DNA from 2 places in the Caldanaerobacter sp. genome. Region 1 is predicted to be linked to the other one. Evidence: riboswitches for the same ligand, from Rfam matches in the RefSeq annotation. Region 1 holds a riboswitch; the other holds the start of a gene.
The links. Region 1 has a riboswitch for lysine ahead of ACPLVE_RS04625 (sigma-54 interaction domain-containing protein). Riboswitches for the same ligand answer to the same signal wherever they lie in the genome.

Region 1 (7,762 bases):
CTGCCAACATTTCACATGCTCTCTTTGAATCCTCTGTGATCTCATGGGGATGATTGAAGTGGGTGTTTAGCCATATTGGGTGATATTTCTTAAGCATATTCACAAGCTCTGGAGTCACCCTCATGGGGAGTACCACAGGCACTGATGAACCAATTCTTATTATCTCCACATGAGGAATTTCTCTTAACCTCTTTATAATTTCTTCAAGCCTTGAATCAGATAAAGTTAAAGGATCTCCACCCGAGATCAGCACATCTCTTATCTGTGGGGTATTCCTTATATACTCAATCTGCTTTTCTATTTTATCCATCGGCATGGGAGCATCAGTTTCTCCAGCAAATCTTCTCCTTGTGCAGTGTCTGCAGTACATGGAGCATTGGTCTGTAACAAGCATCAATACCCTGTCAGGATACCTGTGGGTAAGTCCAGGTACAGGTGAATCTACATCCTCATAAAGCGGGTCCACTAAATCCTCCGGTGCCTGATAAAGCTCATGGATCGTGGGCACTGCTCTTTTTCTTATCGGGTCATTAGGGTCATTGGGATCTATCAAAGAGAGGTAATAAGGCGTAATTGCCATTCTGAGCTTTGTCAATGCCTTAGAAATAGCTTCTTCCTCTTCTTCCGACAAGGGAAGGTACTTTTTCAACTCTTCCACTGTCTCTATTCTATTTGCAATCTGCCACTTCCAGTTGTACCAGTCACTGTCTGGTACATGTCCAAAAAGTTCATGTCTTCTGTTAACTCTCATTTTATACATCTCCCCCTTAAATTTATTACAGCTGTCCTCATTTAGCATACATTTCTTCAAAAACTTTTCTCAATTTTTCATTTTCTCTGAGCTCTTGCAGTGTAATTTCTGCATGGTCTTTTGTATATCCGTTTCCTATGATCATTGTTATATCTTTCCCAACCCCTTCTGCTCCTAAGGCTGCTTTTGTAAAACTTGTTGCCATGGAGAAGAAGTAGGCAATTCCTTCATCTCTCACAGGTAAAATCGTCGACATTTCTGTGTTAGGTGTATTTACACAGTTTATAGCGATATCTACTTCTTTTCCTCCGTTGGCATTTAGAACTTTATCCAGAACTTCCAAAGGCTTTTGAGCATCCGCTATAACTACCTCGTGGCATATATCCAGTTCTTCTACCATCTTCTTGGCCTCTTCTCTTCTCACCACACCTATAACCTTTCCAGTAGGACCTACTCTCTTTTTAGCTTCATAGCAGCACAGCATACCGGATTTCCCGTTTGCTCCCAGCACCATGACGCTCTGACCGGGCTTTACCAATTTAGCAGTCTGAGCAGGAGCTCCAGCAACGTCTAAAGCAGCCAGTGCCAGGGTCTCTTCCATATCCTCAGGAAGCTTCGCATAAATCCCGCTCTCAAAAAGTATTGCCTTTCCCTTTATTTCAACTCTTTCTATATCCATCTTTATATCCAAAATCTCATCTATTCTAAGAGGTGTAAGAGTTAATGAAACGAGCGTCGCAATCTTATCTCCTACTTTGAGGTCCCTTTTCCCGACCAGAGCTTCTCCTATTTTTTCTACTCTGCCTATCAGCATTCCCCCAGAACCTGTGACAGGGTTTTGCATTTTCCCTCTCTCATTTACTATCTCGAGGATCTTCTTCTTTATCTTCTCAGGATCTCCCCCTGCTTCCTCTTTTAACTGGGTAAAACTTGCAGAATCTATGTTCAAAGCTATAACATCAATCAATATCTCATTATCATAAAGCACACTCATATCATTAGAAATTTTATAAGCGGCTTGAGGCAAAACCCCTTTTGGCTCAATCACTCTATGAGAACCGTATTTGCATCCCATCATAAGCATATCCTCCTCCTTCGAACTTTACACGTCCATATATTTTACATCATCTGGAATAATTAAATTTGCCTCTGTCAAAGACTTGACCTCTTCAATAGATGTATCCCTGTGAATTTCTTTGAGAAGCAGTCCTTCTTTTGTCACCTCTATCACTGCAAGCTCTGTAACTATAAGACTCACTTTGCCTTTAGCCGTGAGAGGAAGGCGGCACTTTTTCAAAATCTTTGGCTGCCCTTTAGCAGTATGCTGCATCGCCACGATTACTCTTTTGGCTCCTGTGGCAAGGTCCATTGCCCCACCCATGCCAGGAACTAACTTTCCAGGTATTATCCAATTAGCTAAATTTCCCTCTTCATCTACCTCTAATGCCCCGAGCACGGTAACGTCCACATGTCCTCCTCTTATGAGTGCAAAGGAAAATGCACTGTCAAAAAACGCTGCGCCAGGCAGAACTGTCACATACTGCCCGCCGGCATTGATTATATTTACATCCTCTTTTCCGGGCTCTGGCATAGGTCCCATACCTGTAATTCCATTCTCCGACTGGAATATTACATGTACTCCCTCGGGAATGTAATTGGCAACCAAAGTAGGAAGCCCAATTCCTAAATTCACCAGCTGTCCATCTTTGAGCTCTTTTGCAATTCTTTTTGCTATTATTGTTTTCGCCAATTCCTGATCAGTTATCATCTCCTTCCCCTCCTTTTACAATGTAATCTACCAATACTCCTGGTGTCATGACATCTTCTGGCTTTATTTCTCCTACTTTGACTATTTTTTCTGCCTCAACTATAACAGTTTTGGCTGCAAGAGCCATTATAGGATTGAAATTTCTCGTTGTCCCTTTGTAATAGATATTTCCAAACTCATCTACAATACTTCCTCTAATAAGCGCTATATCTGCTCCCAGTGGAAGTTCAAGGAGATACTCTTTTCCATTCACAGTTATTTTTTGTTTCCCTTCTTCCACCATTGTGCCGACTCCTGTAGGAGTCAAGATACCTCCCAAACCTGCTCCATAAGCTCTTATCCTTTCTGCAAGTGTCCCCTGTGGAACGAGCTCTACTTCAATTTTTCCTTCATTCATCAATTTTCCTGTAACAGGGTTAGTACCTATATGAGAAGTTATAACTTTCTTCACAAGGCCGGCCACAACCAAACGCCCTATACCCCTGTCTGGAAAACTGGTATCATTGGCAATTATAGTAAGGTCTTTAACGTTTAATTCTATGAGAAGGTCAATTAATTTCTCAGGTGTGCCATTTGCAAGAAACCCACCGATCATCAAGGTCATTCCATCTTTAAATAAAGGTTTCAATTCTTCAAAAGTAACAACCTTCCTCATGGCTTCACCTCTAACCCTAATATTTTTCTGGCCTCATCAGGGGTTGCAATTTCTCTACCTAACTCTCTAGCAATTCTCACTACTTTTTCTACAAGTTCACCATTGGACTTTGCCAGAACCCCTTTTTCGAGGTATACGTTATCCTCAAAGCCAACTCTCACATGCCCTCCTGCAAGTATAGCCATAGTAGCTACAGGGAATTCATGGCGTCCTATTCCTGTAGCAGTAAACGTGCTTCCTGGAGGAATGCTTTCTTTAAGAAATACAAAATCCCTCATCTCAGCTGAAATTCCGCCATTTACTCCCATCACAAAATTGAAGTGCATCGGAGCCTTTATATACCCTTTTTTGTGAAGCCTTATCGCTGTATCTATCATTCCTTTGTCAAATACTTCAAGTTCCGGCTTCACTCCCAGTTCATTCATCTTGGTGGCAAATTCTATTATCATGTTTTCTGTATTTACAAATATTTCATCTCCGCCAAAATTCATTGTGCCACAGTCTAGTGATGCCATCTCTGGCTTTAAGTAAACCGGCTGTAGCCTTTCTTCTGGAGTCATACCAACAGCTCCACCAGTTGAAGGCTGGATTATGACATCAGGGCATTTTGCTTTAATCGCTTCAATCACTTCTCTGAACCTTTCTTTGTCCTGTGTAGGGGTACCATCATCATACCTTACGTGCAAGTGAATTATGCTAGCTCCTGCGTTATATGCAGATAAAGCCTCTCTCACCATCTCCTCAACAGTATAAGGTACATTAGGATTATGCTTCTTTGTGACCTCAGCTCCGCATATAGCCGCAGTAATTATCAATTTCTCCACCCTTCACTCACCTACCCTTCTTTTTTGTACCTCTGCTTTTCTTTTGGCACAACACAGGTGCCACTCGCCCTGCACACTACAATAGGTTCTTCCAGCACTTCTGCCGCAGAATCACTGATATCAGGCCTTGCTGCTATCACCTTTTTCGCCTCAAAGACCATCTTTCTCGACGTATTTCCAACCTCCACTATTTCTCCTGTGGCTTCTATAAAATCCCCCGCATACACTGGCGCCAAAAATTCTACACTGTCATAAGCTCTAAAAAGCCCCTCATCTCCATCGTGCCTTATCAAAAGCTCTGTCGCCACATCCCCAAAAAGCTGTAAAATTCTCGCTCCATCTACTAAATTTCCTCCATAGTGAGCATCATGAAGGCTCATCCTGACTCTTATTGTGGCTTTCAACATGTATCCCCTCCCTTCTCAAATTCCTTGAAAACCTCTTCTCAAACTTTTATGCAAAATCCATACCAAGCATTGAGTAAAAAGAAAAAAGGCCATTTTTCGGCCTTTTCCTATAAAAGATTCACAGCTCGTTCTGATAAAAACCCATCTTATGCTGAAAATTAAGCATTAGACACAAAATTAAATATTTATTTTTAACATTTTTATTTTGTACTGTAAAGTCTGTCTCGGAATACCTAAAATTTCTGCTGCTCTACTTATATTACCATTTGTCTTTTTTAAAGTTTTAGTAATAAGCTCATATTCGACTTTTGCTAAAAAGCTTCTGAGATCCCCTTCTATCCCGATAGTATCTACTGCTATCTCTTTTTCTCCCTCTATAAAGGCATTTCTTAAAATGTGGTCAGGAAGGTCATGCAACTGAATTATTTCACCTTCGCAAAAATTAGCCGCATACTCTATAACTCCCTTTAATTCCCGCACATTTCCCGGCCAGGACAAACTTAAAAGCGCTCTTTCCACCTCTTCGCTTATCCCTTTTATATCCTTCCCCAATTGCCAATTAAATTCCCTGATAAAGTGCTTAACCAAAAGAGGAATATCACTTTTTCTCTCCCTAAGAGGTGGCACATACAAAACAATTGTACTTAATCGATAAAAAAGGTCAGGTCTTAAAATTTTCTTCTCCAAAGCTTCATAAGGAGAAATGTTAGAAGCAGCAATAACTCTCACATCTACTTTCCGAACCTTACTATCTCCTATTCTCCTTATATACCCTTCCTGCAAAAAGCGTAAAAGCTTTGCCTGAAGGTCAAGACTTAAAGAAGTAATCTCATCCAAAAATAATGTCCCTCCGTCAGCCAGCTCTACCAAACCAGGGCGATTTTCTGCACCAGTAAAGCTTCCCTTTACTGTTCCAAAAAGTATTGACTCCATCAGATTTTCGGGGAGGGCTGCACAATTTTGAGCAATAAAAGGTCCATTCTTCCTTGGACTAGCATTATGAATTGCCTGTACTAAAAGCTCTTTGCCCGTACCTGTCTCACCATACACAAACACTGGCGAATTGCTTTTTGCAATTTTTTGAGCCTTGCACTTCAGTTCTGTAATTGCTCTGGATTCTCCAATAATATCATCAAAAGTATAATAAGCTTCCTCGTTTTCTTTTACAGCACTTTTCTTTCTGTTATTTCGCACTTCTTCTCGCAAATCAATCACTTTTGTCATAAGATTTTTTATTTCGGAAAGGTTTTTAGAAATATCAATAGCCCCACATATTTCTCCATCGATTACAATGGGGAGAGTAATAGTAAAAAGGCTGACTTTTTGTCCATAGCAATTTGTAATTTCCTGCTCATGTCCGACAACAGGTTCCCCTGTCCTTAAAACTTTTAAAATTGTACTTTCTCTATTAGAAAGAGATGGAAACATAGCTAAAACGTGCTTTCCAATCGCTTCATCTATGGGAATTCCATCAATTTGAGAAGAAGCCTTGTTGTAGTAAATAGTGTAACCCTCTTTATCTGTAATCTGCACACCCCAGTCAATGTTTTCAAGCAATACCTCTAAGGCTTTCTGATAAAATTCTTGAGGTAATACTTTTAACCTCAAGGTCATCTTCACTCCCCCTGTGAAAAGATTAGGGATAAAAAAGCGCTATTTATGCAATGAAAATATTTTCACTGCATAAATAGCGCTTCATGGGAGGTCCCATGACAGTGGTAAACTTTGTGTTTACCACCAAGGATGAGTTAAAGAACTAACTCACCCTTTCGGCAGCCAAACCTTCCTCAGCGAGTATCGGAGGTTCTTCTCCTTAACACCCCACTGAATACATGCCTGGCTGCTCCTCTATTTATGCGCTATTAAAATATATCTCTTTTGATGTAAAGCTTATCAATGCGTAATTATATTATATCATATTTTAAAAGCAAGAGCAATAACTCAGGCAGTTTCAATCCAAAAGTTCTCTATAAAGCTTCATAAGGCTTTCATTTATATCGTTTACCTTTAACATTATATCGGCTAAATCTTTATTCTCTTTCTTTTCTAAAATTTCCTCCAGTTTGTTAAAAGCCTTTTCACTTCTTAGCCTAAGTTCTTCCAGCTTATTATTAAGTTCCAGTTTAAACTTTTCTTTATCTTCAACTTCCCCCTTTATCAGCTCTTCCTTGTCAAAATCATAAACGTCATACCTCGAGGGAATCATGGTTTCTATACCGAATTGTGCTTCTATTTTATCAGCCAGCTCTTCCTGTGCATCATCCTCACCATGTACTATAAATATCTTTTTGGGCTTTTTTTCAAAACCCGAAATCCATTCAAGCAAACCTTTTTGATCAGCATGACCTGAAAAACTCTCAATATACTGGATTTCTGCTTTAACATTTATTTCCTCTCCAAATATCTTTACATCTTTTTCTCCATCTAAAAGTTTTCTTCCCAAAGTTCCTTTTGCTTGATATCCGACAAAAAGGATTGTACATTCTGGTCTCCAAAGATTGTGCTTCAGATGGTGTTTTATCCTGCCCGCCTCACACATGCCGCTGGCCGAAATAATTATCATTGGCGTTTTAACTTCATTCAAAGCCTTAGATTCCTCAACACTGTGTGTAAAATGAAGATTAGGAAAATCAAGCGGTAATTCTCCTCTTTTGATATATTCCCTTGCCTCATCATCCAAGCACTCTGGATGCTTTGCAAAAACATCTGTTATTGAGGTGGCAAGAGGACTGTCTACATACACAGGGATGTTGTTCAAAAATTCTATCTCATCTTTGTACAAATCTCTCTCCTTGTGAAGCTCATATAATATCTCTTGTGTCCTCCCCACTGCAAAAGAAGGAATAATCACATTTCCCCCTCTTTTAACAGTGCGTGTTATAATCTCCATCAACCTTTTCGCCCTATCAGAGACCTCCTCATGAATCCTATTGCCGTATGTAGACTCACAGAGAACATAATCAGCCTCATTTATTAAAGTCACATCTCTCAAAAGAGGCACCTTTTTATTCCCTAGATCTCCTGAAAACACTATTTTAGTCTCTTTTCCCTTTTCATTTACCCACACCTCAATTATAGATGAGCCAAGCATGTGCCCAGCATCATTAAATCTCACTTTTATATGAGGTGCAGGCTCTATCACTTCCCCGTAGTCAACACCATAAAATATGCTTATAGATTCTTCTGCCTCTTCAGCCGTATAAAGTGGATCCCTCAAAGGCTTTCCAGCCCTTTTCCTCTTTCTGTTCTTCCACTCACTTTCCATTTCCTGGATGTGCCCGCTATCCGGCAGCATGTACCTGCACAGGTCAACTGTAGCGTGAGTTGCGTAAATCCTCTTTCTGTAACCTCTTTTGT
Region 2 (7,762 bases), on a different contig from region 1:
CCCTGCACCACTTGGTCCAACTATAAAGACAAATTCTCCGCTTTCAATTTCGAAATTGATATTTGAAAGGGCGATAACTCCTTTCTCATATTTTTTAGAAACGTTTATAAACTTTATCAACTCATTTCACCTCGTGATATCATATAGTCTCGCTAAAGTAATCGCCAATTTAAGAATCAAAGCTTCGTCAAATTTTCGGGCATCAAGCCCGGAAATCTTTAAAACCTTGTCCAGGCGATACACAAGTGTATTTCTATGTATATAAAGGTCCCTTGCAGTCTCACTTAAATTCAAGTTATTTCTAAAAAAAGCGTTCAAAGTCTGCATTAATTCTTCATCTTTTAAAAGCTCTTCTCCTATGTGAGAATTCTTTAAAAATTCTTCTACTTTCTCCTTTTCTATCCCCCATAAGAACTCCGAGTAAATATAATCTTGATAAAGATAAATACCTCTTTCCCTTTCAAGCTTTTTACCAAAAAACAGGGCTTTTTCCGCTTCTTTATAAGCCAAATGGAGATTATCAAAAGAAAAGGAAGATAAAGAAGCAGCTACTTTCACGTTTTTAAGATAGCCTTCTGACTCAATCATGTCTTTTATAGTTCTCATTCGCTGTGGTAAGTCTTCCAATCCCTTATGAGGAAAAATCACCACAAACCTATCTTCACTGATTTTTAATATCTTAGCTTCTTTTTTCTCAAAGATATTTAGCACTATCTTGATAGCATCTTCTATTTCATTTTCCGTTTCAACAATTACCAAATGGTATTTTGCGTTCCGATTTATTCTGTACTTCTCAGCATAATAGGAAATTAAAGTGGGAGGTAACTTATTTTCAAGAAGATTAATTAGATAATCCTCTTGAGAAGCATCTTTAATCATATATTTAAAAAGAAGGCTTAAGGCTAATAAGGTCCTCTTTGCTTCTTCCTCTTTACCTCTTAAAAGGATTACAAAAAATAGTATATTGTTATGAAAAATGTTATAACATGTAAATTCTCCTACGTTATATATATTTCTTTCTTCAATATATTCTACCAGTAGGTCTAAAAATCCTTCTTTTTTTTCAAAAAAATCTTCTTCTCCATATATTAAATTGCCTTCCGCATCAAGTATGTAAAGGGGGCCTCCAAAATACCCTTCAAAATCTTTCCCAATTTTTTCGATTAATTCTTTGTCTATCATTTCACTCACCCGTTCCTATTTCTTAGTATACAACAATTATACACTATTTTCTATAAGAAATAAGAGGCAAAAGTAAATTTATGTGGTATTATGTCAAAAAAATAAAGAGGCCTTATAAGCCTCTTTTACCTTCATGAACTTGCTTTTTTATCCTCAATAACAATCGGCGATTCTTTCACTGTTCTATTCAATATTGTCATTTCGGTTTCTTTATCAAACATGTGAAGTTTGTTTACATCAAAGCCAATCTTGATTACATCGCCGGATTTTGCTCTGGTCCTTGGATCAACTCTTGCCGTCAAAGGAACTCCATTTACATCGAGGTACAAGTAAGTCTCTGAACCCATAAGCTCTGTAACATCGACTTTTGCCTCTACAACAGCTTCCGGATAAGCTTCTAAAAACACCTCTTCGTCGTGTAAATCTTCAGGTCTGATTCCAAGTACTATTTCTTTTCCTATATAGCTTGTATCCTTCAATCTTTTAAGGATTCCTTCAGGAATCAGTATACTATATCCCTTAAAAGTAGCATAAACTTTCCCCTCTCTGTTTTCTAACCTTGCATCTATAAAATTCATTTGAGGACTTCCAATAAACCCAGCAACAAACAGATTGTTGGGATAGTCATAAATAACCTGTGGCTCATCTACCTGTTGTATAACTCCATCTTTCATAACAACTATTCTTGTACCCATCGTCATAGCTTCTGTTTGGTCGTGAGTTACATAAATAAAAGTGGTCTGTAACCTCTCATGTAATTTCTTGAGCTCTGTCCTCATTTGTACTCTCAACTTTGCATCTAAGTTTGAAAGCGGCTCATCCATCAAAAACACTTTTGGATTTCTGACTATTGCGCGACCTAAAGCTACTCTCTGTCTTTGACCGCCAGACAATGCTTTTGGCTTTCTATTGAGAAGCTCTTCAAGTCCTAATATCCTGGCTGCTTCTTTTACTTTTCTATCGATTTCTGCTCTTGGAACTTTTCTAAGCTTTAACCCAAAAGCCATGTTATCATACACTGTCATATGAGGATAAAGAGCATAGTTCTGGAAAACCATAGCAATATCTCTGTCCTTGGGCGGCACGTCATTCACTAATTTCCCGTCAATATAAAGTTCTCCGCTTGTGATTTCTTCAAGACCTGCTATCATCCTCAAAGTAGTAGTCTTTCCGCATCCAGAAGGACCTACCAGAACTATAAATTCTTTGTCAGCAATCTCTAAATTAAAATCTTTAACCGCGGTTACACCGCCTGGATAGACCTTATATACATGTTTGAGCACTACCTCAGCCATTCCTTTTCCCCCTATTCGAAAACGTTTGGTTTTATTATAATACTGTTTTCCTCTGTTTTCTATAGGCAGTAGGCATGATAATTTAGTTAAATTTTTGTACAATATACATACATAAAAATCAATATTTTTGAAATTTATCTAAAAACTTGAACCAAAGGTAAACCAAAACTCCATCTACTGCCATCAAAACCCAGAACATTTTATCTCTCATTTTCTTTCCTCCTCATCCAGGGAGATAACTGCAATAGGTTTATAAGTTGGCCAATAGCGAGAAGAGCTCCTAAGTCCACGACAAGACTATAAATGTAATTCCAATTTGTATACTTTAAAGCTCCTACCCTGTGAAGAGAATACTCCATTATAAAAAACATAAAGGTCAGCATGAAAAGATTGACAAGCTGCAAAATTTTTCTTTTTGGATAAGTTTGTGCATATAGTACGCCTATGCAAAAAGGCGCCCCAAAAGTAAAGAAGAAACTTGACTTCAAAATCGTCACAACGGGGTCAGAAAATGAGTACAAATTCAATGAAGTAGCTATTTCATCTACTGTAAGCTGAAAAATAACCGCTATCACTCCTCCCCACACGGTATACTTAATATGTCTTAAATCCACTATAGCCCAAAAAATAATCCATGAAATCACAAAGGTAGCTATCCAGTACAATTTTCTCACCTCTTTAAATTTATTTTGCCCTTTTTTTGAAAATATCTTGACAGCAATTTTCATAAATGATATGATATTTAAAAAATCGAATAAAAATACCTCATCTTCTTTGAAGGTGAGGTAGAGGCGCGGGTCATCAAGAGTAGCATGCCAGAGGTGTTAAGGGCCGATGAAGGTATGTGAAAGGGGTGCCCGCCGAAGCGCGTAAACTTCCTTAAGGTTTACGCAGCTGGGCCTATGCCGAACAGGCATAGGACTGTCACTGAAGGCTCCCCAGGTCTTCAGTGGAGAGCTATCTCGCTACGGGGGAAGGAGGTATTGCCTATGTCTGTGACTCAAATAGACAGCTAAGGTAATACTTGGCTGTATTTTATTTTGTCTTGTAATTTTATAATTTAAATTATTAAAGTAAATGAGGTTGAGAATATGCTACAAGGAACAATGAGGATAAATTCAAAAGGACATCTCGAAATAGGCGGATGTGACACGGTTGCCTTAGCTAAAAAGTTTGGAACTCCGCTTTACGTAATAGACGAGGAACTCTTAAGGCAAAATTGCAGAGCTTTTTACAATAGCTTTAAAAGAGATTATCCAGGAAACGAAGTGATCTACGCCAGCAAAGCTTTCATGACAATGGCTATATGTAAGATAATTGAAGAAGAAAATTTGGGCCTTGATGTAGTATCAGGTGGAGAACTTTATACAGCACTAAAAGCAGGATTTCCTCCAGAGAAAATCTATTTTCACGGCAACAATAAGTCCAAAGAAGAACTTCAAATGGCTTTAGAAAACAATATAGGAAGGATAATAGTAGATAACTGGCACGAACTTAATCTTCTAAATGACCTTGCAGGCAAAATGAACAGAGTTCCTAATATCTATATAAGAGTATCCCCTGGAATAGAAGCTCATACTCATCAGTATGTAAAAACCGGGCAAATAGATTCAAAATTTGGATTTCCTCTTTTTAACGGGGATGCAATGAGGGCTATTGAATATGCTCTTTCTTTAAGAAACGTGAATTTAGTAGGGGTCCATTCGCATATAGGCTCCCAAATTTTTGATTCTTCTTCTTATAAAGCCGAAGTAGAAATAATGATGAATTTTATAAAACTCATCAAGGAGTTTCTTGGCTGGGAAGTAGAAGAACTAGATTTGGGTGGGGGATTTGGAATAGCCTACACAGAAGAAGACGATCCTCAACCCATTGAAAAAATAGCCCGCGAAATGATGCAAGCTGTGAAAGAATACTCCGTTTCATTGAATGTAAAAATGCCTAAAATAATCGTAGAACCAGGCAGATCCATAATTGGCAATGCCGGGACAACTCTTTATACCGTTGGAGCAATAAAGGAAATACCAGGCGTAAGAAAATATGTGGCAGTGGATGGAGGAATGTCTGATAATATACGTACTGCTTTATACGGAGCAAAATACGAAGCTATCGTAGCAAACAAAGCAATGCTTCCAAGGGTAGAGAAAGTATCTATCGCTGGAAAATTGTGTGAATCTGGCGACATGCTCATATGGGACATTCTTCTTCCCGAAATCGAAGAAGGAGACATACTAGCAGTCCTTTCAACAGGAGCCTACAACTATTCCATGGCTAGCAATTATAACAGGCTGCCAAGACCTGCAGCAGTATTAGTTTCTAACGGACAGGCTGATGTAATAGTAGAAAGAGAGACTTATGAAGACTTAATAAAAAAAGACGTTATACCCGAAAGGTTATCAGGTACAAAAAGAAAAATAGTAAATTACTAAAAAGAGAGGGGTTCCCCTCTCTTTTTAAGCCTCTGTTTGTGTCTCGCCTTCCTCTTCTTCAATAGTTTCTTTTGGAACAAGTATGGATACTACAACCTCTTCTGGATCATCTAGCACCTTTACACCCTCAGGAACAGGAATATCTTTTACAAAAAGCGTATCTCCTATCTCCAAGTGGCTCAAATCCACTACAATTTCCTGAGGTATTTTGTCCGGCAAGCTCTCTACTGTCAACTCCCAGAGCTGATGCTGTACAATCCCGCCCTTGCTTTCAATGAGGCCAATTCCCTCAAATTTCAAAGGCACAGTAGCCTCAATCTCCTCGTACATAGACACCCTCTGAAAATCTACATGTATTATTTTACCTTTCAAAGTATCTTCTTGAATTTCTTTTATAAGAGCCGTGTGTGTAGTCCCGTTCACTACCACATTGAGCAATACATTTCTCCCATATTTCTGTAAAAGTTTCTGTAGTTTAGTATACTCAACAGCCAGAGGAATATTCTCTGTCATGTCCTTCCCGTACATAATAGCAGGAACATACCCTTGATTTTTCAATCGGCGAGCAGCACTTTTACCTGTTTCCCTTTTTATAGCCTCAAGTGTAATTGCCTGCATCTTCTCCCTCCTCTTTATTTAGTTTTCAAATACTATTTTACCATCATGTATAAATAATATCAAATCTGTTTGACAGTTTCACTTTTTCATAGTAAACTTTAATTTGGAAAGCGTGCGCCTGTAGCTCAGTGGATAGAGCGTTCGGCTCCGGACCGAGAGGTCGCAGGTTCGATTCCTGCCAGGCGCACCAGAATAATATTCAAAGCATCATACAAATTTAAATTTTAAATCCATTTACAAATTTCATCAATGCATCTGCAATACCATTTAAATCCTGAGTTATCTTTGATATCTGTTCTATCACATGTTTTTGCTCTTCTGTAGTAGAAGATACCTCCTGGGTTGATGCTGCTGTTTCTTCAGTTACTGCTGCAATGTTTTGTATAGCCTCTAGCATTTCGGACCTTCTCTGGGAAATCTTTTCCATAGAATTATTAAGTCTAAAAAGTTCTCCTGCAATTTTTTCTACTGCTTGTTGAATACCATAAAAGGTATTGACTGTTTTTGATAAGGCAACTTCTTGTTCTGCTATGGCTTTACTTGCTTCCTCAACAATCTCATGAGTATCCTCTATGTTTTGTTGAATATCTTTTATAATAGATTCTATATTTTTAGCTGCTTCTGAAGATTGATTTGCTAATTTTCTTACTTCGTCAGCTACCACAGCAAATCCTTTTCCCACCTCTCCTGCTCGAGCAGCTTCAATTGCAGCATTCAAAGACAGGAGATTGGTCTGATTTGCTATATCTCTTATCGTCTCCACAATTTTACCTATCTCAAAGGATTTCTTTTTAAGATAAAAAGTTGAATCCTCTATTCTCCGATGCATTTTCCCTGCAATTTCCGTCCTTTCATTCAATTCTTCTATGTTCTCTAAACCTACCTTTGCTGCTGTTGTGACTGTTTCAGTTTCTTTTTCAATATTTTTCGAATTTTTCATGGCTATATCTAGGTCTTGACTTAAGAGGTTCGTAATTGTCGCCGCTTTCTCAGCGTCTTTAGCCTGTTCCTGAGCACCTCTTGCTATTTCCTCCATGGCATTGACAATTTCATTTGCAACTCTCTCAGCTTCACTTGAAGCCAAGGATACCCGCTTAGAGTGCTCATGTAAAACATTAGCCGCACTTATCACATTTGACGCTAAGTCCTTTATCCCATCTATCATTAAATTAAAACTTAAAGCCAATTTCCCTAGTTCATCATTTGAGTTAATCGAAACTTTTTCTCTCATATCACCACTTGCAGCCTTATTCATGGCTATCATTATTGTCGCCATTTTTGAAGTAAGGCTTTTTGAGAAAAAGTAAGCTATCAATACACCTATAAAAAGACTTATTATACTAAAAATTATCGTGTTGTTTTTTATAAGGGAAGTTTTATCTGACAATTCTGAAGCTTCTATGGTTATAGCTGCCTTCCATCCAAAATTGCTTAAGGTCTCAACAAATGCAATCTTTTTTATACCTCCTTCCGTATATTGGAAGCTACCCTCTGTGGTAAGAATTTTTTTGCCGTAATCGTATTTATTTATGTTAGAAAAAAGACTTTTTCTATTTTTATCGGCGATTACAATCCCGTCGTTTGAAATTAAGTACACATTTCCTGTTTGTCCCACCTTAATAGAAGAAATCATCCTTGACAAAGAATCCAGATTTATATCAAAAGCCAAAACCCCCGCTAAATCCGATGCAGCAGAAGTCGGTGAAGTTCTAACCGCTTTTGAAACTGTAATAACTCCCCCATTTGTTCCAGTATTGTTATAAGGACCAGTCCAGATTATTTCATCGGGGTTCTCAATGGCTTTTTTATACCATTCTTCTGCAGTAGGGTCATAATTTGGGTCAAGAGGAAGGTCCGGAGATTGTATCATCTTTTTATCAGGCGTTACAAAATAGATAAGAGATATTTTCGAATTTTTCGTCTTTAAAACCGTACTAAACAAGTCCTGTAGTTCTTTTTTATTCACCTCAAAATTTCCCTGTCCAAAATCCGAAAGCTGTTTATTAGCTGCCAGAATAGTAAGCTGGGTTTCAATATCATTCTTAAAAAGTTCAACATAATTATTTATCAAGCCAAGGGTATCTTTATTTGAAAGACTTATATTGTTTTGCAATATTTCTATTGCTTTATGGGTAGACATATATCCTGTAAAAGCAAGAGGAACAAGGATTATAAATGCTATAAATCCCATTAATTTTATAAATATCCCTGCGCTGAATAACCCTTTTTCTTTCTTTT

Region 2: linked by a shared signal. The riboswitch ahead of lysA (diaminopimelate decarboxylase) and the one ahead of ACPLVE_RS04625 (sigma-54 interaction domain-containing protein) in region 1 are both predicted to bind lysine.

What each region holds. Positions count from the first base shown of each region.
Region 1 is NZ_JBNATX010000009.1:23,091-30,852, forward strand. It holds gene ablA (lysine 2,3-aminomutase) at 1-751, opposite strand, end outside; gene ACPLVE_RS04600 (L-erythro-3,5-diaminohexanoate dehydrogenase) at 789-1,829, opposite strand; gene ACPLVE_RS04605 (CoA transferase subunit B) at 1,854-2,519, opposite strand; gene ACPLVE_RS04610 (CoA transferase subunit A) at 2,509-3,174, opposite strand; gene ACPLVE_RS04615 (3-keto-5-aminohexanoate cleavage protein) at 3,171-3,998, opposite strand; gene ACPLVE_RS04620 (hotdog domain-containing protein) at 4,010-4,402, opposite strand; gene ACPLVE_RS04625 (sigma-54 interaction domain-containing protein) at 4,583-6,019, opposite strand; lysine riboswitch at 6,086-6,264, opposite strand; gene ACPLVE_RS04630 (MBL fold metallo-hydrolase RNA specificity domain-containing protein) at 6,357-7,762, opposite strand, start outside.
Region 2 is NZ_JBNATX010000018.1:31,779-39,540, forward strand. It holds gene ftsE (cell division ATP-binding protein FtsE) at 1-120, opposite strand, end outside; gene ACPLVE_RS06730 (PucR family transcriptional regulator) at 127-1,182, opposite strand; gene ACPLVE_RS06735 (ABC transporter ATP-binding protein) at 1,314-2,477, opposite strand; gene ACPLVE_RS06740 (CBO0543 family protein) at 2,678-3,142, opposite strand; lysine riboswitch at 3,256-3,445, shown strand; gene lysA (diaminopimelate decarboxylase) at 3,569-4,906, shown strand; gene ACPLVE_RS06750 (50S ribosomal protein L25/general stress protein Ctc) at 4,931-5,524, opposite strand; tRNA gene ACPLVE_RS06755 (tRNA-Arg) at 5,639-5,714, shown strand; gene ACPLVE_RS06760 (methyl-accepting chemotaxis protein) at 5,742-7,762, opposite strand, start outside.